Regions from separate parts of the Plantactinospora veratri genome, predicted to be linked through region 1. Evidence: predicted binding sites of a transcription regulator. Region 1 holds the regulator's gene; each other region holds the start of a gene.
The links. The regulator HrcA, encoded in region 1, represses chaperone genes, less so after heat shock. The targets are predictions, from matches to a motif close to GGTTNGCACNCTCNNNNNGAGNGTGCNAACC.
Positions count from the first base shown of each region.

Region 1 (7,328 bases):
TGCACCGACTGCACCTCGCCCCGCCCGCCGCACGCCTCGCAGGTGGCCAGGTGGGTGCCGGGCGCCGTGCCCGCCCCCGTGCAGGTGGTGCAGAGCACGGCGGTGTCCACCGCGATCGGTGCCTCCACCCCGAAGGCGGTCTCGTGCAGGTCGAGTTCGAGTCGCAGGATGGCGTCGGCACCCGGCCGGGTACGCGGACGCGGCCCCCGGGAGCCACCCGCCGCACCGAAGAAGGCGTCCATGATGTCCTGGAAGCCGACGAACGGCCCGCCGGCACCGCCCGGTCCGGCCCCGGGCCCGCCACCGGGGGCGAGCGGGTCGCCGCCGAGGTCGACGATCTGCCGCTTCTGGTCGTCCGAGAGGACTTCGTACGCGGCGTTGATGTCCTTGAACTTCTCGTGTGCCTCCGGATCCGGATTGACGTCCGGGTGGTACTGCCGCGCCAGCTTGCGGTAGGCGCGCTTGATGTCGTCGTCGGAGGCGTCCCGGCTGACGCCGAGAATCCCGTAGTAGTCCTTGGCCACTGCGTTCCGTGTCCTCATGTCTGTCTCGCGTTACCGTCCGCCGGTCGTCAGGGGTGAGCTTGGTGGTCAGTTCTGCGCCAGCACGTCGCCGACGTAGCGTGCCACGGCCCGCACCGTGGCGATGGTGCCCGGGTAGTCCATCCGGGTGGGCCCCAACACGCCGAGTCCGCCGACGATGGTCGTACCCGGACCGTATCCGGTGCTGACCACCGAGGTGGCCCGCAGATTGTCGATCTCGTTCTCGTCGCCGATGCGCACCTGGAGGGTGTTCGGCTCCACCTCGCCGATCAGCTTGAGCAGGACGACCTCCTCCTCGAGCGCCTCGAGGATCGGTCGCAGTGAACCCTGGAAGTCGAGCAGTCCGCCCCGGGTCAGGTTGGCGGTGCCGGCCATCACGATCCGCTCCTCGTGCCGCTCGACCAGGGTCTCCAGCAGCACCGTGGCGAGCGTGGTCATCGCCGGGGAGAGCCCCGGGGGCACCTCGTCGACCAGCGCCTGGACCAGCGGCGGGGTGTCGGCCAGCTTCTTGCCGCCGAGCCGCTCGTTGACCAGCCGGCGCAGGTCCGTCACGTCGTCGGCGGTGATCGGGATGGGCAGCTCGACCAGCCGCTGCTCCACCCGACCGGTGTCGGCGATCATGACCAGCATCAGCCGGGTGGTGGAGATCGGCACCAGCTCCAGGTGCCGGACGGCGGAGCGGGCCAGGCTCGGGTACTGCACCACGGCCACCTGCCGGGTGAGCTGGGCGAGCAGCCGGACCGTACGGTGCACCACGTCGTCGAGGTCCACCGCGCCGACCATGAACCGCTCGATCGCCCGGCGCTCGGCCGGAGTGAGCGGCTTGACCCGGGAGAGCCGGTCCACGAAGAGCCGGTAACCACGGTCGGTGGGCACCCGGCCGGCGCTGGTGTGCGGCTGCCGGATGTAGCCCTCCTCCTCGAGGACGGCCATGTCGTTGCGGACGGTGGCCGGGGAGACCCCGAGTTGGTGCCGCTCGACCAGGGCCTTGCTGCCGACCGGTTCCTGGGTGGCGACGTAGTCCTCCACGATCGCGCGCAGCACGTCGAGCTTGCGGTCGTCGAGACCCATCCTCACCTCCCTGCGACGTCCCGGCCCCGGTTGGGCGAAACGACCGGGGCGACCACGACGGTCGGGCCAGGTCCGCCCTGGCACTCGACTGTAGCGAGTGCCAGTCTACGACCAAGGCGTACCCGGCGCGATGATCGTTTGGAGGGGATATCCGAACCTGGACAACAGGCTTGCCAGCACACCCTACCCCGGTGGACCTGGCAGGTACGGTCGGGCATTGTCCAGATTCAATTCGGGGGGCGGCTGGCGCTGGTTGATCGGGAGTCCTACCGTGACCCCCATGACTGAACCGCCTCGCCCTCCCGGAGAATACGGCGGTCCGCCCCAGGACCCGACCACCCCGATGAATCCGGGCCAATACCCGACACCAGGCGAGGGATACCCCCCGCCCGCCGCACCCCAGTACGGTGCGCCCGGCACGCCCCCGCCGACCTCGGGCGCCGGGACGTACCCGACTTCCGGTGGCGGGACGTACCCGACGTCGGGTGGCGGGACCTATCCGACCTCAGGTGGCGGGACCTATCCGACCTCGGGTGGCGGTTATCCCCCGCCCGGTGGCGGCTACCCGCCGGCCGGCGGCTACCCGCCCCCCGGTGGCGGCTACCCGCCCCCCGGTGGTCAGCCCCCGGGCGGGTACCCCGGTGCCGGCTACCCGCCGCCGGGCGGCTACCCGCCGCCGGGCAACCCGTACGGCGCCCCGGCACCGTCCGGCTACGCCAACAGCGACGAGAAGACCTGGGCCCTGATCGCGCACTTCGGCGGCATCCTGGTCGGCTTCATCGCCTCGCTCGTCGCGCTGCTGGCCAAGGGCAACGAGTCGCCGACCGTACGCGCGCACGCGGTCGAGGCGCTCAACTTCCAGATCACCTGGGGCATCATCTCGATCGTCTCGCTCATCGTCGGGATGTGCACCCTCGTGCTGTTCTTCCTGCCGCTGGTCGCCTGGGTGATTGTGCTGGTCTTCTCGGTCATCGCCGGCATGAAGGCCAACGAGGGTGTGCTGTACCGGTACCCGATGACCATCCGCATGATCAAGTAAGACCCAGCGCCTCTGCGATGGCCCGTGCCGGATCCGGCGCGGGCCATCGTGCCGTCCGGGGTCGCGGCGGATCGGGTCAGGGCAGCAGGTCCCGGACCACCGCGTCGGCCAGCAGCCGGCCGCGCAGGGTGAGCACGGCCCGCCCCGCGTCGTACGCCGCCCCGTCCAGCAGCCCGGTCTCGCGGGCCCGGTCCGCACCCGCCCGACCGGCGTCGTCGAGGATCGACAGCGGCAGCCCGGCGGCGAGCCGGAGCCCGAGCAGCACCTCCTCCACCCGCCGCTCCCCGGTCGACAGCACCTCCCGGGCCTGCCCCGGGGAGTGCCCCGCCGCCAGCCGGCCCGCGTAACTCGACGGGTGCTTGACGTTCCACCAGCGGACCCCGCCGACGTGGCTGTGCGCGCCGGGGCCGAGACCCCACCAGTCGCCGCCGGTCCAGTAGAGCAGGTTGTGCCGGCAGGCCGCGGCCGGCGTACGGGCCCAGTTGGAGACCTCGTACCAGGAGAAGCCCGCCTCGGAGAGCGCCGCCTCGGCGGCCAGGTAGCGGTCCGCCGCCACGTCGTCGTCCGGGTACGCCAGCTCGCCGCGCCGCATCCGGGCGGCCAGCCGGGTGCCGTCCTCGACGATCAGGGCGTACGCGCTGACGTGGTCGACCCCGGCGGCCAGCACCGCCTGAAGCGACGCCGCGAAGTCCTCCGCCCGCTCCCCCGGCGTTCCGTAGATCAGGTCCAGGTTGACGTGGTCGAAGCCGACCTCCCGGGCCTCCCGCGCGGCCTCGGTCGCCCGGCCGGCGGTGTGCCGGCGGTCCAGGATCGCCAGCACCGGTGGGGCGGCCGACTGCATGCCCAGGGAGATCCGGGTGTAACCGGCCGCCCGAAGCGCCTTCAGCGAGTCCCGGGTCACCGACTCCGGATTCGCCTCCGTGCTGACCTCGGCGTCGGCGGCCAGCCCCCAGGTCCGGTCGATGCCGTCGAGGATCCGGGCCAGGTCGTCCGGGGGCAGCAGGGTGGGGGTGCCGCCGCCGACGAAGACCGTGTCGACCCGGGCCGGCGGCCGGTCGGCCAGCACCCGGTGGGCCAGGCGCAGTTCGGCGAGTACCTGGTCGGCGTAGCCGTCCCGGCCCGCCGAACCGCCGAGTTCGGTCGCGGTGTAGGTGTTGAAGTCGCAGTAGCCGCAGCGGCTGGCGCAGAACGGCACGTGGACGTAGACGCCGAAGCCACGGTCACCCATCGTGGCCAGGGCGGCGTCGGGCAGCGCCCCGTCGACGGGTACGGGCTCGCCCGCTGGGAGCACTCCAGGCATGGGACTAGTGTGCCGGCATGACCTCAGCCCCTGATCCGCTCGTCCGGGTGTCTACCACGCACGGAGTGACAACTCTCACCCTGGACAGCCCGCGCAACCGCAACGCGCTCTCCAGCGCCCTGCTCGGTCAACTGCTCGACGCGCTGGGCGCGGCGGCGGCCGACGACGACGTCCGGGTGGTGGTGCTCTCGCACACCGGGCCGGTCTTCAGCTCGGGTGCGGACCTGAAGGAGACGGCGGCGGCGTACCGCGAGGGCACGGTGCCGGTGGCGATGCTCGGTGACGTGCTGGCGGCGATCTGGGAGTGCCCGAAGCCGGTGGTGGCCCGGATCGGCGGGCCGGCCCGGGCCGGTGGCCTCGGCCTGATCGCGGCGGCCGACATCGCGATCTGCGCCCAGGAGGCCACCTTCGCGTTCACCGAGGTACGGCTCGGGGTGATCCCGGCGGTGATCTCGGCGACCGTGCTGCCCCGGCTGCAACCACGGGCCGCCGCCGAGCTGTATCTGACCGGGGACACCTTCGACGGCCGCCGGGCGGCCGAGATCGGGCTGGTCACCACGGTGACCTCGGCCGAGGCGCTGGACGAGACGGTCGCCTCGTACTGCCTGGCGCTGGTCCGGGGCGCGCCCGGCGCGCTGGCCGGGGCGAAGGAACTGCTCCGGCGCGGCTCGACGGAGAGCTTCCGGGCCGAGCTGGCGCGGCTGCGCGACCTCTCGGTGCGGTACTTCCACTCCGAGGAGGGGCGCGAGGGTGTCGCGGCGTTCGGGGAGAAACGGCCGGCCCGCTGGGTACCCGGTAGCTGACTCGGGCCCGGCCGGCCCCTGACCCGACCGTGATCCGGTCCGGAATTTGGGCGGTCGAAGTAGGCTGTGTCCGACTATCGGGCAGGGGGTGGCGGTGCGGACTCGGGCCGTGGTGGCGGCGGGCGTGGCGCTCGCGGCGGTTGCCGGTTTCGGCGTCTACCTGGGTGCCCGGGAGTTCGGGCACAAGCTGCCGTTACCCAGCGCCGCCCCCGGCTGCGTGGTCGAGGCGGACGGCCGGGTCGCGTTGAACGCCGAGCAGATGGCGAACGCCGCCACCATCGCCGCGGTGGGCATCCGGCGCAAGATGCCGGAGCGGGCCGTGGTGGTGGCCCTGGCGACGGCGTTCCAGGAGTCCCGGCTGCGCAACCTGGCCGGCGGTGACCGGGACTCGGTCGGGCTCTTCCAGCAGCGGCCCAGTCAGGGCTGGGGCACGCCGGAGCAGATCCGGGATCCGCGCTACGCCGCGACCAAGTTCTACAACGCGCTGAAGAAGGTCCGCGGCTGGGAGCAGATGGAGGTCACGGTCGCGGCGCAGCGGGTGCAGCGGTCGGCCTTCCCCAACGCCTACCAGCAGTGGGCGGACGAGTCCGAGGTGCTGACCCGGGCACTGCTGGGCAACGCCACCGGCGCGGTGGCCTGCACGGTGGGCCGGGAGCCGGCGATGCGCGGTAACGCGGCAGCGGTGGCACTGACCGCCGGGCTGAAGCTGGACTGGGGCCGGCTGGAGACCTCGGTACCGGCCGAGTTGACCGGTCTGGCCGTGCCGACGACGGATCCGCAGGTGGGGTGGCGTTACGCGCACTGGCTGGTGTCGCACGCCGACGACCACGGGGTGAAGACGGTGCGCTTCGGCGACCTCCAGTGGACGGCGGACGGCGGCACCTGGACGCCGGTCAAGGGCGTACCGCCGACGCCGCACCAGGTGGTCGCCGAGGTCTTCACCGACTGATCCGCGGCCGATTCTGTTGCTTCCCGGAACGATCACTAACTGGCAGTGATTGCACAAACGGTCAGATCGGCACAGGCTGCCTCATTTTTCGACTGATTTGTTGCGGTGTGTCAAAGGCCGGCTGCCCTCCGTACCCCCGGATGGCCGGCGCCGATCGGACGGCCGAGCGCCGGGGTGCAGGCCTTGCGGAGGGAGTTACGATCGGCAGCCTGTGCTCAGAAAGAGTTTCACCCTATGGGGAGGGGACGCGGTGTTCGACTACGGCGGCCGCACTGGCTACGAGCCGATCAGTGACACGGATCGCAAGGAGTTCCACGAGCAGGGCTTCCTGTTGCTCCGCAACGTCCTGACCGAGGACCACCGCGCGGCCCTGGAGGCGGCGGTCGACCGGGTCTACGCCGAGGAGAAGGCGAAGGGCAACACCACCAAGGACGGCACCCTGCACCTGCTGGGTTTCCTGGAGCGGGACGAGCTCTTCGGCCAGCTGCTCACCCACCCGATCGCGTTCCCCTACATGTGGGGCCTCGCGGGCTGGAACATCTACACCCACCACAACCACCTGGACGTCACCCCGCCGGCCCTGGAGCCGGAGAAGCCGTACTGGGGCTGGCACCAGGACGGCTACCGGCAGAACTCGGACCCGGAGACGATGGATCCGAACCTGCCCCGGCCGATGTTCTCGCTCAAGGTCGCGTACGTGCTCTCCGATCTCTCGGAGAAGGGCCGGGGTGCCACCAAGGTCATCCCGGGCAGCCACCTGTGGAACTCGCTGCCGCGTCCGGCCGACCTGACGGTGCACAACCCGGACCCGGAGGGGACCGTGGAGATCACGGCCAACCCCGGCGACGCCTTCATCTTCGACCGGCGGCAGTGGCACTCCCGGTCCACCAACCTCTCCACCATCACCCGGAAGATGCTCTTCGTGGGCTACACCTACCGGTGGATCCGCCCGCTGGACGAGCTGCACCCGGACAAGAACGGACAGTGGTACCAGAACCGGACCCCGGTGCAGCGCCAGCTGCTCGGCGAGGGTACGCACACCGCCAACTACTGGGGCATCAACTGGAACGGGTACGTCGACGACGAGATCCCGCTGCGCAAGGAGTTGAAGGAGCGCGGTCTGCTCGACCGCAGCATTCCCTGGCTGCGCTGAGCTTCCGCGTCGCGGGTGGTGGCTGTGCCGGTTCCGTCGGGGCCGGCGCAGTCACCACCGCTTCGTTTCCGGACATCGGGCAAGCGAACCCGACCGGTCAGTCGGCCGGCGATTTCCGCCCGCCAGGTCCCGGTGCTTTGCCGCTGAATGGAACCGGCGCATAACCCTGGGTAATTCACCCGTCGCATTGGCAGTTTTACCGAGGCCGTCGGGAGTCGCCCGGGAGGAACCTCGCGCGTTCGGCGCGATGGTGCCGCCGATTCGGGCGGGCAGTGACGACCGGTCGGCGCCTATTCGACCACCGAGGCGGACGACAACGCGACGGAATTACCGAACCATTCATGTTCGGCGGATCCGGCCGTCACCGTTCGGATCGAGCTAGGCCAGCCGACCGGACATCCGGTAGACGTCGACGAGAAGAGCCCAGAGCTCGTTGTTCAATGGCTGACCCTCCTCGTTGGTCAGCCGGTG
Region 1 covers NZ_JAZGQL010000029.1:60,925-68,252, reverse strand. Annotated here, with positions in the region: gene dnaJ (molecular chaperone DnaJ) at 1-524, opposite strand, end outside; gene hrcA (heat-inducible transcriptional repressor HrcA) at 591-1,613, opposite strand; gene V1634_RS29255 (DUF4870 domain-containing protein) at 1,957-2,652, shown strand; gene hemW (radical SAM family heme chaperone HemW) at 2,729-3,952, opposite strand; gene V1634_RS29245 (enoyl-CoA hydratase-related protein) at 3,970-4,755, shown strand; gene V1634_RS29240 (hypothetical protein) at 4,844-5,704, shown strand; gene V1634_RS29235 (phytanoyl-CoA dioxygenase family protein) at 5,955-6,857, shown strand; gene V1634_RS29230 (hypothetical protein) at 7,236-7,328, opposite strand, start outside.

Region 2 (7,328 bases), on a different contig from region 1:
GCCGACCTCGTCGGGGACTTCTCCGACGAGCGGTTCCTCGACGCCCGGACCAGCCGGGTCTGGATCCACGGCGACCTGCACGCGGAGAACTTCGGCACCTACATGAACGGCTCCGGGCAGCTCGTCTTCAACGTCAACGACTTCGACGAGGCGTACGTCGGGCCGTTCTCCTGGGACCTGAAGCGCTTCGCGGCCAGCGTGGCGCTGCTCGGCTACGCCAAGGCGCTCTCCGACTCGGCGATCGGCGGGCTGGTCACCCGGTTCGCCGCCGCCTACCTGACCGAGCTGCGGGCGATCGCCGGCGGCGGCGACGACGCGATCGGCTCGATCCGGTTGGACAACGCCGACGGGGTGCTCCGCCGGGTGCTCCAGCAGGCCCGGCTGCGGACCCGGGTCGACCTGCTGGCCCAGCAGACCACTGTCGACCAGTACGAGCGGCGGTTCTCGCTCGGCGAGGGCGTCTACGAGGTCGACCGGGCGGTCCGGACCGCTGTGGTGGCGGCGTTCGAGCACTACCTGGGTACGCTGCCGCCGGCCACCGCCGAGCACCGCCCGGTGGCCGCGCAGATCAAGGACGTGGTGCTCCGCAAGGGTGTGGGAATCGGGTCGGCCGGGCTGCCCTCCTACAACCTGCTGCTGGAGGGGCACACCCAGGCGCTGGAGAACGACGTCGTGATCTACATGAAGCGGGCCCAGGTGCCGGCGGTGGCCCGGTACGTCACCGACGAGGGGGTTCGCGGCTACTTCCGGCACCAGGGGCACCGGACGGCCGAGTCGCAGCGGGCGTTGCAGGCGCACGCCGACCCGTGGCTGGGCTTCACCGAGCTGGACGGGCACGGCCAGCTCGTCGCCGAGGTCTCCCCGTACGCCGCCGACCTGGACTGGTCGGACGTCAACGAGCCGGAGGAGCTGGCCGGGGTCCTCGGCGACCTGGGCCGGGCGGTGGCCCGGATGCACTCGGTCGCCGACGACGAGTCCAGCCACGACCTGGTCGACTTCTCCACCGAGGAGGCGATCGTGGCCGCGGTCGCCGCCGACGAGGACGGGTTCGTCGGGCACCTGGTCGACTTCGCCCACGCGTACGGGGACCGGGCGCGGCAGGATCACCAGATCTTCGTGGACCTGTTCCGCAACGGCGAACTGCCGGGGGTGTAGCCGCTGCGCCGATCGACGGGGTCGACGACCGGCACGGTCAGTGCGGGAACTCCAGGACCACCTTGATGTCGTCGGGCTGCGCCTCGTATGCCTCGGCGTACCGGTCGACCGGCACCCGCCGGGTGATCATCCTGGCCAGCCAGTCCCGGTCGGCGGCGGCGAGTGCCTCGGCCGCGAGTTCCCAGTGCCGCCGGTTCGCGTTCACCGTGCCGAAGACCACGTTGTTCTCCAGCACCAGCTCCCGGTTCAGCGCGCCCGCGTCGAAGTCGATGGTGCGGCCGCCGGAGGAGACACCGGTGAGGCAGACGATGCCGTTCGGCGCCGCCTGGCACATCGAGTCCAGCACCACCGTCGGGGCGCCGGTGCACTCCAGCACGATGTCGAACTCGATGCCCAGCTCCGGGATGGTGCCGGTGTGGAACTCCCCGCCGAGCGCCTCCACCAGTCCGGGCTTGTCGCCGTTCGCCGAGCGGTTCAACACGTGCAACTCGTAGCCGCGTTGCGCGGCGAGCAGGGCGGCAAGCAGGCCGATCGGGCCCGCCCCGGCGACCAGTACCCGCTTCGGCTCCCAGGCGGCCCGGGCGCCGATCCGCTCGATGTGCTCCCACGCCTTCGCCACCACACTGGTCGGTTCGAGCAGCATGCCCAGCTCGGCCAGCTCCGGGTCGAGGCGTACCGCGAACTTCGGCGAGATCCGCCAGCGGTCCCGGGCGAAGCCCTGTAGGCACTTGATGCCGTGCTCGGTGTAGAGACCGTTGCGGCACATGTCCCACTCGCCGACGGCACAGTTGGTGCACGGCACCGGGTCGGGGTGCCGGACGATCCCGGCGACCAGGTCACCCGGGGCGAGCGAGCCGCTCGGGTCCTCCAGTACCCGACCCAGCGACTCGTGCCCCAGCACCAGCTCGGTCGTGCCGGGCGGCGGCTCGCCGTACTCGCCGTCGATGATCTCGCGGTCGGTGCCGCAGACGCCGACCGCGAGCGACTCCACCAGTACCGCGCCCTCGTCGGGGCTCGGCTCCGGGAAGTCCTCGGCCAGCCGCAGCGAGTTGGCCCGACCCGGGGTCACGGTAATCGCACGCACCTGGTCATTCTTCCCCGCCGGCCGGTCCGGTATCCCCGGAGTCGTCGAATAACCGGTCCGCGACCCGACGCCACCGGCCGGAGATGGCCCTAGGATCGCGGACATGACCCCGGAACAGGTCGGTGACCGGTTGGGCACGCTGCTCGCGGACCCGGAGGTGACCGTCGGGCAGTCCGGCGGCCAGGCGTACGCGCGGGCGACCGTGGACGTGCCGTCCGGCCGCTGGCGGGACGCCGTCCGGACGGCCCGGGACGACACCGAACTGGCCTGCGACTTCTTCGACTGGCTCTCCGCCGTTGACGAGCTGGCCGAGGGGTTCGACGTGGTGGCGCACCTCTGGTCGACCCGGCACCGGCACGGGGTTCTGCTCCGGACCCGGGTGCCTCGGGACGCCCCGACCGTCGGCTCCGTGGTCGAACTCTTCCCCGGGGCGGCCTGGCACGAGCGGGAGACGCACGAGATGTTCGGCATCGACTTCGCCGGCCATCCCGACCTGGCGCCCCTGCTGCTGCCGCCGGAGTTCGAGGGGCATCCGCTGCGCAAGGAGTTCGTGCTCGCCTCCCGGGTGGCCAAGGCGTGGCCGGGCGCGAAAGAGCCGGGCGAGTCCGAGGCCGGTACCAGCCGCCGGCAGGCGATGCGTCCACCGGGCGTACCGGCACCGGGCGAGTGGGGCGTCGCCGCCGCCGTACCCGTCTCGGCCGCCCCCGCCAGCGGCCCGCCGGGCCGCACCCGCCCCACCTCCGCCCCGCCGGCCGCGCCAGCCTCCGCCCCGCCGGCCGACGGGTCGGCCGAGGACAGCGGGGGAGGTGCCTGATGCCGCTCTGGCTGGAACTGCTGGTCCGGGTCGTCGGGGTGGTGGCGGCGTTCCTGATCCTGCCGCTGGTCGTCGGGCAGGCCGAGCACAAGGTGATGGCGCACATGCAGGGCCGGCTCGGCCCGATGTACGCGGGCGGGTTCCACGGCTGGGCACAACTCATCGCCGACGGCGTCAAGTTCGTGCAGAAGGAGGACGTCACCCCGCGCGAGGCGGACCGGGCGGTGTTCCGGCTCGCCCCGGTGGTGGCGCTGGTGCCGTACCTGCTGGCCCTGCTGGTCATCCCGCTCGGCCCGAACGACCTGGTCGGGCAGCCGCTGGACATCGGGCTGTTCTTCGTACTCGCGGTGGTCGGGGTCGGCGTGGTCGCGGTACTCATGTCCGCCTGGGCCTCGGCCAACAAGTACAGCCTGCTCGGTGGGCTCCGGGGCGCCGCCCAGTTGCTCGGCTACGAGCTGCCGCTGGTGCTCGCGGCGGCGAGCGTGGCGATGGCGGCCGGCACGCTCAGCCTGCCCGGCATCGTCGAGGCGTGGCAGCCGTGGTGGCTGCTCTGGCAGGCACCGGCGATGGTGGTCTTCTTCGTCGCCGGGCTCGCCGAGATCCGCCGCCCGCCGTTCGACATGCCGATCGCCGACTCGGAGCTGGTCTTCGGGTACATGACCGAATACACCGGCCTGCGGTTCGCCTTCTTCCTGCTCGCCGAGTACGTCGGCATCGTGGTGATCGCCGCGCTGACCACGGTGCTCTTCCTCGGCGGCTGGCAGGGGCCGTTCGGTGACGACTATCTCGGCTGGCTCTGGACCCTGATCAAGGTGTTCGCGGTCTCGTTCGTGATCATCTGGTTCCGGGTGACGTACCCGCGGCTGCGCGAGGACCAGTTGCAGCGGCTCTGCTGGCTGGTGCTGGTCCCGGTGGCGCTCGGCCAGCTCGTGCTGACCGCCGGGGTGAAGCTGGCGATCGCCTGACGTCCGGCCCCGGGGGCGGGGGGGGGGGGGGGGGGGGGGGGGGGGGGGGGCGGGCCCCCCCCCCCCCCCCCCCCCCCCCCCCCGGGGGGGGGGGCCCCCGCGGGGGGGGGGGGGGCCGCGCCCCCCCCCCCCCCCCCACGACGTGGAGCCTGGACTCAGAAGTCCATGTCCCCGCCGCCCGGCGCGGCCGGGGCAGCCGGGGTCTTCTCCGGCTTGTCCGCCACCACAGCCTCGGTGGTCAGGAACAGGGCCGCGATCGACGACGCGTTCTGCAGCGCCGAGCGGGTCACCTTGGCCGGGTCGATGATGCCGGCCTGGAGCAGGTCGACGTACTCACCGTTGGCCGCGTTGAGGCCGTGCCCGGCGTCCAGGTTGCGAACCTTCTCGACCACGACGCCGCCCTCAAGGCCGGCGTTGACGGCGATCTGCCGCAGCGGGGCGTCCAGCGCGATCTTGACGATCTGCGCGCCGGTCGCCTCGTCGCCGGTCAGGTCCAGCTTGTCGAAGGCGGTCTTGCCGGCCTGGACCAGCGCGACACCACCACCGGGGACGATGCCCTCCTCGACGGCGGCCTTCGCGTTGCGCACCGCGTCCTCGATGCGGTGCTTGCGCTCCTTCAGCTCGACCTCGGTGGCCGCGCCGACCTTGATCACCGCAACACCGCCGGCCAGCTTGGCCAGGCGCTCCTGCAGCTTCTCACGGTCGTAGTCGGAGTCGCTCTTCTCGATCTCGGCGCGGATCTGGTTGACCCGACCGTTGATCTGGTCGGCGTCACCGGCACCGTCGACGATGGTGGTCTCGTCCTTGGTCACCACGACCTTGCGGGCCCGGCCCAGCATGTCGAGGCCGACGGCGTCCAGCTTGAGGCCGACCTCCTCGCTGATCGGCTGCCCGCCGGTCAGGATGGCGATGTCGCCCAGCATGGCCTTGCGGCGGTCACCGAAGCCCGGCGCCTTGACGGCGACGGACTTGAAGGTGCCCCGGACCTTGTTGACCACCAGGGTCGCCAGGGCCTCGCCCTCGACGTCCTCGGCGATGATGGCCAGCGGCTTACCCGACTGCATGACCTTCTCGAGGATCGGCAGCAGGTCCTTGACCGTCGAGATCTTGCTGTTGACGATCAGGATGTACGGGTCGTCGAGCACGGCCTCCATCCGGTCGGGGTCGGTCATGAAGTACCCCGAGATGTAGCCCTTGTCGAAGCGCATGCCCTCGGTCAGCTCAAGCTCGAGCCCGAAGGTGTTGCTCTCCTCGACGGTGATGACGCCTTCCTTGCCGACCTTGTCCATCGCCTCGGCGATGATCTCGCCGACGCTGGTGTCACCAGCGGAGATGGACGCGGTGGAGGCGATCTGCTCCTTGGTCTCGACGTCCTTGGCGAGCTTGCTCAGCTCCTCCGAGACGTTCGCGACGGCGGCCTCGATGCCCCGCTTCAGGGCCATCGGGTTGGCACCGGCCGCGACGTTGCGCAGGCCCTCACGGACCAGCGCCTGGGCGAGGACGGTCGCCGTCGTCGTGCCGTCACCGGCAACGTCGTCGGTCTTCTTGGCGACCTCCTTGACCAGCTCCGCACCGATCTTCTCGTACGGGTCCTCGAGCTCGATCTCCTTGGCGATGCTCACACCATCGTTGGTGATGGTGGGGGCGCCCCACTTCTTCTCGAGCACGACGTTGCGGCCCTTCGGGCCCAGCGTCACCTTTACGGCGTCGGCGAGGGTGTTCATGCCCCGCTCAAGGCCGCGGCGCGCCTCCTCGTCGAACGCGATCATCTTGGCCATACGGCGTTGTCCTCCTGGACACTCACGGCCGCCGGAGCCTTGCCGACCCCGACCTGCCGCCTGATTACGCACCTTCGGACGTCACTACGGCACTGGCGGACGGGGCCGCCGGCACCCGCAGGGTGCCTCCGTGCTCCGTCGCGCTGTGCGACAGTGACGTCCGCCGGCCGGGCCGGACAGCCCGCGACGACCGGCCATGTGCCGCGCACCCGCTCCCGGGCCCGCGACCGTGGCCCTACCGCCCCGACCTTGGCACTCACGGTGTGCGAGTGCCAAACACTTGTTTAGCACTCTCCCCTGCCGAGTGCAAGCGAGTGAGCGGGTCGGACCGAGTCGTGGTACCGGTCGGCGGCGCCCGGAGTACGTCGGACGGCTGGTACCCGAACCGGAGCGGAACGGCAGCCGAACCAGCGGTGCCCGACCCGACCACCCTCGCGCCCGGGAACGCCACCACGAGTCCGGGCGGCGTCGCCCTGCCGGTCGCGCCAGGCTGCCGTCTGCCGGCCCCGAAATGCGCGGTTGTCGCAATCGGGAAAGTCCCGCCGGGCGCGGTCGAGTCGCCCCGATCGGGAAGACGGCCCCGTTGCGGACCTCAGACCCGGACCCGTTCCCGGACCTCACACCGGCGGGACGACGGATTCGTCTCGGCAACACCGAGAGACCCTCCGGGAGAAATCGGCAGAGGGCGCGGTCGGCCGCCACACGTGGCGCTTCGCGCCGCGCGACCGGCAGGAGTACCCGCCGGTCGGCACCCCGATCCAGTCAGCGCCCGAAAAGGCCGAACAAGCACGGGGACTCGGCACGGTGACCCGACGGGCCGCAGACCGCGATCGCCAATAGGGCATCGAACGGTGGGGGTCCGGAGCGGGCCGGAAACGGTCCCGGCCACGGCATGTCGGCGGCCGGGTGGTGCGGAACGGGAAGGAGCCCGAGGAGCGGCGGGCCGGCGGCCCGGCAGCTCAGGCGATGACCCGGACCTTTTCCGCCTGCGGGCCCTTCTGCCCCTGGGCGATCTCGAACTCGACGCGCTGACCGTCGTCGAGCGCCTTGTAGCCGTCCATCTCGATCGCGGAGAAGTGGACGAAGACGTCCTGCCCACCATCGACCGCGATGAAGCCGTAGCCCTTTTCGCTGTTGAACCACTTCACGGTGCCCTGCGCCACGGTGCACTTCCTTACTTCGGTCGCGTCGGAGCTGCCCGAGCTCCGGCGACGCCGTATGCCTGCCGGGGCCGCCGAGTCGCTTTACCCGAAATGGATCATGCAATTGAACGGATCCAACGAATCGAGCGGCCGAACCCGCACCGTACACCAAGGTCGGGTAGCAGCGCACTAGGCCAAAACGGTCACCAGGCGGGCAACCGGACGGTGATTTTCCCGCCTCTCAGCCATTGGCGACCGTCGCTGCCCAGGTCAACCCGTCCGCACCGAAGCGGGCGGCGGCCCCGTCACCCGCCGAAACTGGTCCCCGTACGGCGTGCGACGATGGCCGGCGTGCCGGCTTCCATCCCGCAGACCACCACCGGGCCGCGG
Region 2 covers NZ_JAZGQL010000001.1:471,270-478,597, forward strand. Annotated here, with positions in the region: gene V1634_RS02130 (DUF2252 domain-containing protein) at 1-1,155, shown strand, start outside; gene V1634_RS02135 (glucose 1-dehydrogenase) at 1,193-2,239, opposite strand; gene V1634_RS02140 (NADH-quinone oxidoreductase subunit C) at 2,343-3,053, shown strand; gene V1634_RS02145 (complex I subunit 1/NuoH family protein) at 3,053-4,018, shown strand; gene groL (chaperonin GroEL) at 4,174-5,796, opposite strand; gene V1634_RS02155 (cold-shock protein) at 6,756-6,959, opposite strand.
Region 2: a site for HrcA is predicted at 6,044-6,074, ahead of groL (chaperonin GroEL). Genes of this name have one in related genera too.

Region 3 (7,328 bases), on a different contig from region 1:
CAACGTCGTCACACTCCGGGACGGCAACCACATGCCGGCCGCCTACTCCCGGCTGCTGTGGCGCGTCCTGGACGAACGAATCGGCCCGCGCGTCGGGATGTGAACTTGTGGTCCGCGCCCCCTGGGACGCGGGGTACAGGTGGATCTCGACCTTGACGAGCGGGCGCCCACCGCCGTCGCTGACGCGGAGGGGGCCGCGCTCGGTGTCATCCCGACGTGATGTCGGCGGGTGTCATCGTGGCGGGCTGGATGTCGAGCGTCCGGAGCAGCGAGCCGTTGAGGTTCGTGTCGACCATCCGGGGCAGTTGCCGGTCGACCCAGTCGGCCCTGGCGGACAGCCCTCTCGCCCGCAGCCTTGCGACGATCTCGGCGCGATGGATGTGCATGGCATCTCCCTTCGGCGGTGCTTCGTAGCTGACGGCGCCGTTTCCGGGTGGCGGCGCCGTCTTCTGGATGGCGGCTAGCGCAGCGTCACTGGTCGCCGAGTCCGGCCAGTGTGATCGGGGCGGCCCGAAGTCGGGTGAGGGTTCGATCCAGCAGTCGGGATATCTGCATCTGGGACACCCCGACCTCGGCGGCGATCTGGGTCTGGGTCATGTTGTCGTAGAACCGCATGGTGAGGATGCGGCGCTCTCGGACGGGAACCGTCGCCAGGAGTAGTCGCAGCGTCAGGCGGTCGTCCACCCGGGCATAGTGTGGATCGACGCCGCCGAGGCGGTCGATGGGCTCGTCGCCGCTTTCCACCGCGGGTGGGGCGTTCAGCGACGTCAGGCGGTAGACCTGCTCGGCACCGAGCGCGGCACGGAGTTGGTCGACGGTGATGTGCAGGTAGTCGGCGAGTTCGGCCTGTGTCGGGGTACGGCCCCGCTGCTGGCTGAGTTCGCCGCTGGCGGTCCTGACCTCGCTGGTCAGTTCCTGAATGGCGCGTGGTACCCGCATTCCCCACGTCGTGTCCCGGAAGTGCCGCTTGAGGGCGCCGAGGATGGTCGGGACGGCGTAGGAGACGAACGCGGTGCGGCGGTCCGGGTCGAACCCGTCGATGGCGTTGACCAGGGCGACGGCGGCGACTTGGGCCAGGTCGTCGAAGGGTTCGCCGCGTCCGGCGTAGCGCCGTGCGAGTCGGTGCGCCGTCGGCAGGTTCGCCTCGATGGCTCGGGCTCGGATCCTGACGCGATCGGAATGCCCGGCGGGCAGGGCGTCGCGTTGGCGTAGTAGCTGCTCGGTGCCGGTCGACGCGCGGGCTGGTCGGGCACCATGCGCGGGGGCGCCACCGTGGACGGCGGCCCGGGGTGGCCGGGGGTCGCTGGTGACCGGCGTCGTCGCTTCGGTGGGGCGGCGGGGCGGACCGGTGTTCATGATTGACTCGGCGGGAACGGTCATGGTGATCAACGCCCTCGGGGAAGTCGCCGCGGTGTGCCGGCGGGAGATGGCGCCCCTGCGCTGAAGGCGCCTGGAGTCGCTGGGTGACCGCTGGGTCCGGGCGGCGAGGGGACGCCAGCGTGAACGCTGACTGGCGCGTCGGTGTGGTGGGGCGGGTCCTGCGGATCACTCTACGCCCCCACCGGTTGGATAAGACCGGCCCGGCGCGGCCTGGTCGTACCGTCACCACCGCGACGCGGCGCGGGAACGTGCGACACGAGCGCGGCGACCGGGCGGGGCCCCGGCTGTCCGGCGTAGGCTGGCCGGTGACAAGCCGCCATGCAGCGAGTCGCGTTCGACCCGGTCCCCGTCCTACGTCACCTGCCCGTCGCGGCCCTGGCGAACCGTTCGGGGTATCGGAGGCGCCTTCGTGGATTCACCTCTGGTACCGCTGCGCCTGCCGTTCCACCAGCCGGCTGCGGGCGAAGACCGTCCGGCTGGGGCGGTGCGATGACCGCCGATCGCCGGACGCGGTTGTGGAGCCTGGTCGTCGAACACGTCCAGGGCCGTCCGGTCGCGGTCGAACATGTCTGCGCGGCGGTGATGTCGGCCACCAGGGTGGACGGCGCGACCGTCACGGTGCTCGGCACCGGCTTCCGCGAGACGGTGTACGCCAGCGACGACGTCGCGTCGGACCTGGCGGAGCTGACCATGACGCTCGGTGAGGGGCCGGCCGCCGATGCCGTGGCCGGCGCCCCGGAGCTGGTCGCCGACCTGACGGCCCCGGAGTGCCTGGTCCGCTGGCCGGTGTTCGCACCGGCGGCGTTGCGGACCGGGGTGCGTGCGGTGTTCGCGCTGCCGCTGCGGGTCGGTGCGGCCCGGATCGGTGTCCTGGATCTCTACCGTGCCCGACCCGGTCTCCTGGGCCGTGAGCAACTGGCCGACGCGCTGATGCTCGCGGACGCCGCCTGCGCGCTGCTGCTCGACGCGGCGCAGCACGATCGGCCGCGTCCGGGCGGACGCTGGCCCGAGCGGGCTGGGCTGCACCACCCCGAGGTACACCAGGCCACGGGAATGGTCACCGTGCAACTGGGGGTGAGCGCGGCGGTGGCCCTCATCCGGCTGCGCGCCTACGCGTACTCCCACGACCGGCGACTGCGGGACGTCGCCAGCGACGTGGTCGCCCGGCGCCTCCGCTTCAGCCCCGGCCCCGACCTCGGCTCCGACGAGGGCGGGGACCTCACTGGCCGCTGAGTCTCGGGACCGGGCATGTTCGTATCAGGTTCGTCGGGGTCGTGGCAGCCGGCTGCCGGGCGGCAGGTCTACGCTGTGTCGAGGGAGAGTGAGATGGCCGAGATCCAGCTGACCAATGTGTTCGTCGAGTTGGCCGACACTCTCGTCGACGAGTTCGACGTGATCGACTTCATGCACGTGTTGACCGAGCGGTGTGTGCAGCTTCTGGGTGTCTCGGCGGCCGGGCTGTTGCTGACCGACCAGCAGGGCACGCTGCAGGTCGTGGCGGCCTCGTCCGAACGGACCCGACTGCTGGAGCTGTTCCAATTGCAGACCGACCAGGGCCCGTGCGTGGACTGCTTCCGTACCGGCCGACCCGTGTCGGTCGCCGACCTCGGCACCGCCGGCCGCTGGCCGCGCTTCGCCGCAGCCGCCGCCGAGGTCGGTTACGCCTGCGTACACGCCCTGCCGATGCGCCTGCGTACGGAGGTCATCGGTGCCCTGAACCTGTTCGACACCCAGCCGGGCGCGCTCGGTAAGGAAAAGCTGCGTATCGCCCAGGCCCTGGCCGACGTGGCCACTATCGGCCTGCTGCAGCAACGCGCCATCCAACGCCGCGACACCCTCACCGAACAGTTGCAAACCGCGCTGAACAGCCGCGTTCTGATCGAACAGGCCAAGGGCGTCCTGGCCGAACGCCTCCAGCTCGACATGGCCGAAGCCTTCACCCTGCTTCGCAACGGCGCCCGGAGCCGAAACCGGCGGCTGTCCGATCTCGCCCAGGCCGTCGTCGACGGAACCGAACAGATCCCACCGACGACGGTCACCGGCCCGCGCCGGTGACACCCCTCGGCGGATCGACAGCCACGGCCCATGCCGAAGGCAGCGATGTCGCGGACACTCGGCGGAGGTGGTCGTAGCGGGCAGCCGGGCGAACCGCCCTGGGCCCTCCTCCCCGACCCCCGGTCGAGGCAACTCGGCGTGCCGGGCCGAACAGGCGTACGATGGGGTCATCCCGGAAGCGACGACATCCCAGCCTTGAGGTGCCCGCCATACCGGCCCCACCCCCAGAGGGGGATGTCATGTCCAACCATTTCCGCACCACCCCGGGCACGCCGATCGATTCGGCCACCACGGCATCGCCGAAGCCCTCAGCCGTACCGTCGCCGACGCCGACCCGGATGCCGCACACCCGCACCGGCGCTGCCTGGTTCGGGATCTGCGCCGCCGCGCTCATCTGCGTGGTGCTCATCGTCTTCATGCTGCAGAACACCCGCAGCGTCGAGGTCACCTTCCTGTGGATGCACGGCACTCTGCCGTTGGCCCTGGCCCTGCTGATCGCCGGTGTCGGCGTCGCGATCCTGACCATGGTGGTCGGCGCCGCCCGCATCACCCAACTGCGCAGACTGGCCCGCCGCCAGCGTCACTGATCCGCGTTCCACACCCACGACCCCGCTGGCGCGGTCCGCGACCGCGCCAGCAAGTTCGACGCCTCGGCCTGCCATTCTCCCGACCGCAGTCTCTCGCCGGATCCCGAACGCGGCGACGGGCGGAAGGAACTTGCCATGACACACGCCGCTGCTGCCAGCCGCGCGACGACGATCTCGCCGACGCCGCCGTCGACCCCACGACTGCGGATGGAGCCCACCGGCTCCCGCCGTACCCTCCTGGACGGCGGTTGGTGGCCTCGCTCGACCGACCCCGTCGCGGAACTGCCGGGTCTCGTCCTGGCCATCGACAAACTCCGCGGACCCGTCACCAGGCTCGTCCTCGCCGCCGGTGGCTGGGACACCCATCCCCACCGGCTGGGGGTGGCCGACCGGGTCCTCCGGCTGGGCTACTTCAGCAGCCAGCCCGTCAGCCTACTCACCGCGCTGTGCGACAACGGTGACCGCGTCGACCTGCTGATCGTCCCGCCGGAGACCGCGAGCAACACCGCCGACGCGGCGATGGTCCTCGCCGCAGTCACCAGCAACCAGGTGCACCCTCAACACATCTTGCTCGCCGTCACCACGTCCACTCCCCGTGCGGTCGATGACGCTTCCGAAGCCGTCTGGGAGGACGAAGGCGGTCAGCCGGGTCTCGCGCCGCCCCGGGTCCTGTCGGATGCGCGGTAGGGGCGGCGGGAGGACGTTGTGCTTGCACTCTCGGGTGGCGAGTGCTAGACCGTAGTTAGCACTCGCACTTCGTGAGTGCCAGCCGAATGGGATGAGCCCTTTGTGGGCGTGCGCGATGTGTTCGTCGCAGGTCGGTCCGAGCAGTGCTGAACGTCGGCACGACAGGTAGAGGACGACAGATGGCCAAGTTGATCGTATTCGGTGAAGACGCCCGTCGCGGCCTGGAACGCGGCATGAACATGCTCGCCGACACGGTGAAGGTGACGCTCGGCCCGAAGGGCCGCAACGTCGTGCTGGGGCACGGATGGGGTGCGCCGACCATCACCAACGACGGCGTGAGCATCGCCAAGGAAATCGAACTCGACGACCCGTACGTGAAGCTCGGTGCCGAGTTGGTCAAGGAGGTCGCGAAGAAGACCGACGACGTGGCCGGTGACGGCACGACGACGGCCACCGTCCTGGCCCAGGCGCTGGTGCGGGAAGGACTACGCAACGTGGCCGCCGGAGCGAACCCGGTCGCACTCAAGCGCGGCATCGAACAGGCCGTGGTCGCGGTGACCGAGGCGCTGCACCGCCAGGCCCAGGAGGTCGAGACCAGGGCGCAGATCGCGGCCACGGCGTCCATCTCCGCCGCCGACCCCGTCGTCGGTGAACTCGTCGCCGAAGCGATGGACAAGGTCGGCAAGGAAGGCGTCATCACCGTCGAGGAGGGCAACACCTTCGGCCTGGAACTGGAGTTCACCGAGGGCATCCGCTTCGACAAGGGCTGCATCTCGCCGTACTTCGTCACCGACACCGAACGGATGGAAGCCGTTCTCGACGACCCGTACCTGCTCATCGTCGAGAACAAGATCTCGAACCTGACCGACCTCCTCCCGATCCTGGAACAGGTCATGCACGCGGGCAAGCCGCTGGCCATCATCGCCGACGACGTCGAGGCCGAGGCCCTCACCACCCTTGTCGTCAACACGGTCCGCGGCACACTCACCTCGGTGGCGGTCAAGGCGCCCGGTTTCGGTGACCGCCGCACGGCCATGCTGGCCGACCTCGCCGTCATCACCGGCGCTCAGGTCGTCAGCGACGCCGCCGGTCACACACTGGGAAACGTGACCCTCGACATGCTCGGCCGGGCCCGCAGGGTGGTCGCCACCCTGGACGAGACCACCGTCATCGACGGCGCGGGTGACCTCGACCAGATCGCCGGACGCGTCGCCCAACTCCGCTCCGAGATCCAGCACAGCGAATCCGACTACGACCGGGAGAAGCTACAGGAACGGCTGGCCGCCCTGGCCGGCGGCATCGCGGTGATCAAAGTCGGTGCGGCCACCGAGGTGGAACTCAAGGAGCGGAAGCACCGCATCGAGGACGCCGTCCGCAACGCCAGGGCAGCCATCGAAGAGGGCCTGCTCCCCGGCGGTGGCGTGGCGTTGGCCAACGCCGCGGCCACCGCGTTCGACAAGCTCGACCTCGCCGGTGACGAGGCCACCGGCGCGAACATCGTACGGGTCGCGCTCACCGCGCCGCTGAAGCAGATCGCCAGCAACGCCGGCCACGAGGGAGCGGTGGTGGCAGAGAGAGTCAACTCGCTTCCACCCGGCCAGGGCCTCGACGCCGCCACGGGCCAGTATGTCGACATGGTCAAGGCCGGCATCGTCGAACCCGCCAAGGTGACCCGTTCGGCATTGCAGAACGCTGCCTCGATTGCCGCACTCTTCCTGAGCACCGAGGTACTCATCGTCGACAAGCCGTAGCCGGACGGCGCCCCGGGTCGCCGGTAAACGGAACGACGCAGATCGACCCGGCCGTCTCGGGACGGCCGGGTCGATCTGAGATCAGGCGGTGACAGTGAGCTGGTTCCTGACGCTGGTGACACCGGCACCCGACCACGCCACGTTCTCGGCCTGACGGCGTTCGGCGCACGAGCGTACAGCGCCGCGCAGCGTTACCTCGGTGCCGTTGACCTCCGCCTCGACCTGCTCGGCATCGAGCTGGGCGTTGCGCCGGATCGCCGAGCCGATCGCCGCTTTCAGGTCGTCGGAAGCCGATGCGGTCGCCGTCAGCCTGATGGTGTTGCTGACCGCGGTGACGCCCTTGAGATACATGACCGTGCGTGCGGCGGCCTCCCGCTCGTAGTGGCGGGCGACGGTGCCAGAGCGGGTGACCACACGATTGCGGACCCCGACCGTGACGGCGCCGGAGGGTACGTCGACCGCCCAGCCGAGCATCCTGACCCTCCGGCCACCAATATGCCACCGCATTTGGTGCATATTCAAATATATCTCGAGCTTCATTCGAAACTGCGGGCTTTTAGTATGCTACGCAGTCCTGTCCTGCGTGTCGTCGTTCGCCACCTGAGTGTCCGACGGCGGCGGCGTCCGGGACGCGATTCGCCGATGGGTCGCCGGCACCCTGGTGTAGACGAGAACGGGCACGGCCACCAGCAGCACCCCGAACGCCGTGGCTATCAGCAGCGCGATTCCCGTGGGGAGTTGTCCATGCGCTCCCAGGAAATGCACGTCGGACGGTTGGCCGTTTTGCAGGATGATGATCAGCGACAGCAGCATCGTCGCGGAGGCGGCGAGCGCGACCCACAGACTGGTGCTGCGGGCAAATTCCGTC
Region 3 covers NZ_JAZGQL010000028.1:2,087-9,414, forward strand. Annotated here, with positions in the region: gene V1634_RS28050 (acyltransferase family protein) at 1-103, shown strand, start outside; gene V1634_RS28055 (hypothetical protein) at 207-386, opposite strand; gene V1634_RS28060 (SigB/SigF/SigG family RNA polymerase sigma factor) at 472-1,356, opposite strand; gene V1634_RS28065 (GAF and ANTAR domain-containing protein) at 1,870-2,613, shown strand; gene V1634_RS28070 (GAF and ANTAR domain-containing protein) at 2,707-3,435, shown strand; gene V1634_RS28075 (lipopolysaccharide assembly protein LapA domain-containing protein) at 3,675-4,022, shown strand; gene V1634_RS28080 (DUF5994 family protein) at 4,158-4,709, shown strand; gene groL (chaperonin GroEL) at 4,889-6,460, shown strand; gene V1634_RS28090 (BON domain-containing protein) at 6,542-6,934, opposite strand; gene V1634_RS28095 (LapA family protein) at 7,025-7,328, opposite strand, start outside.
Region 3: a site for HrcA is predicted at 4,763-4,793, ahead of groL (chaperonin GroEL). Genes of this name have one in related genera too.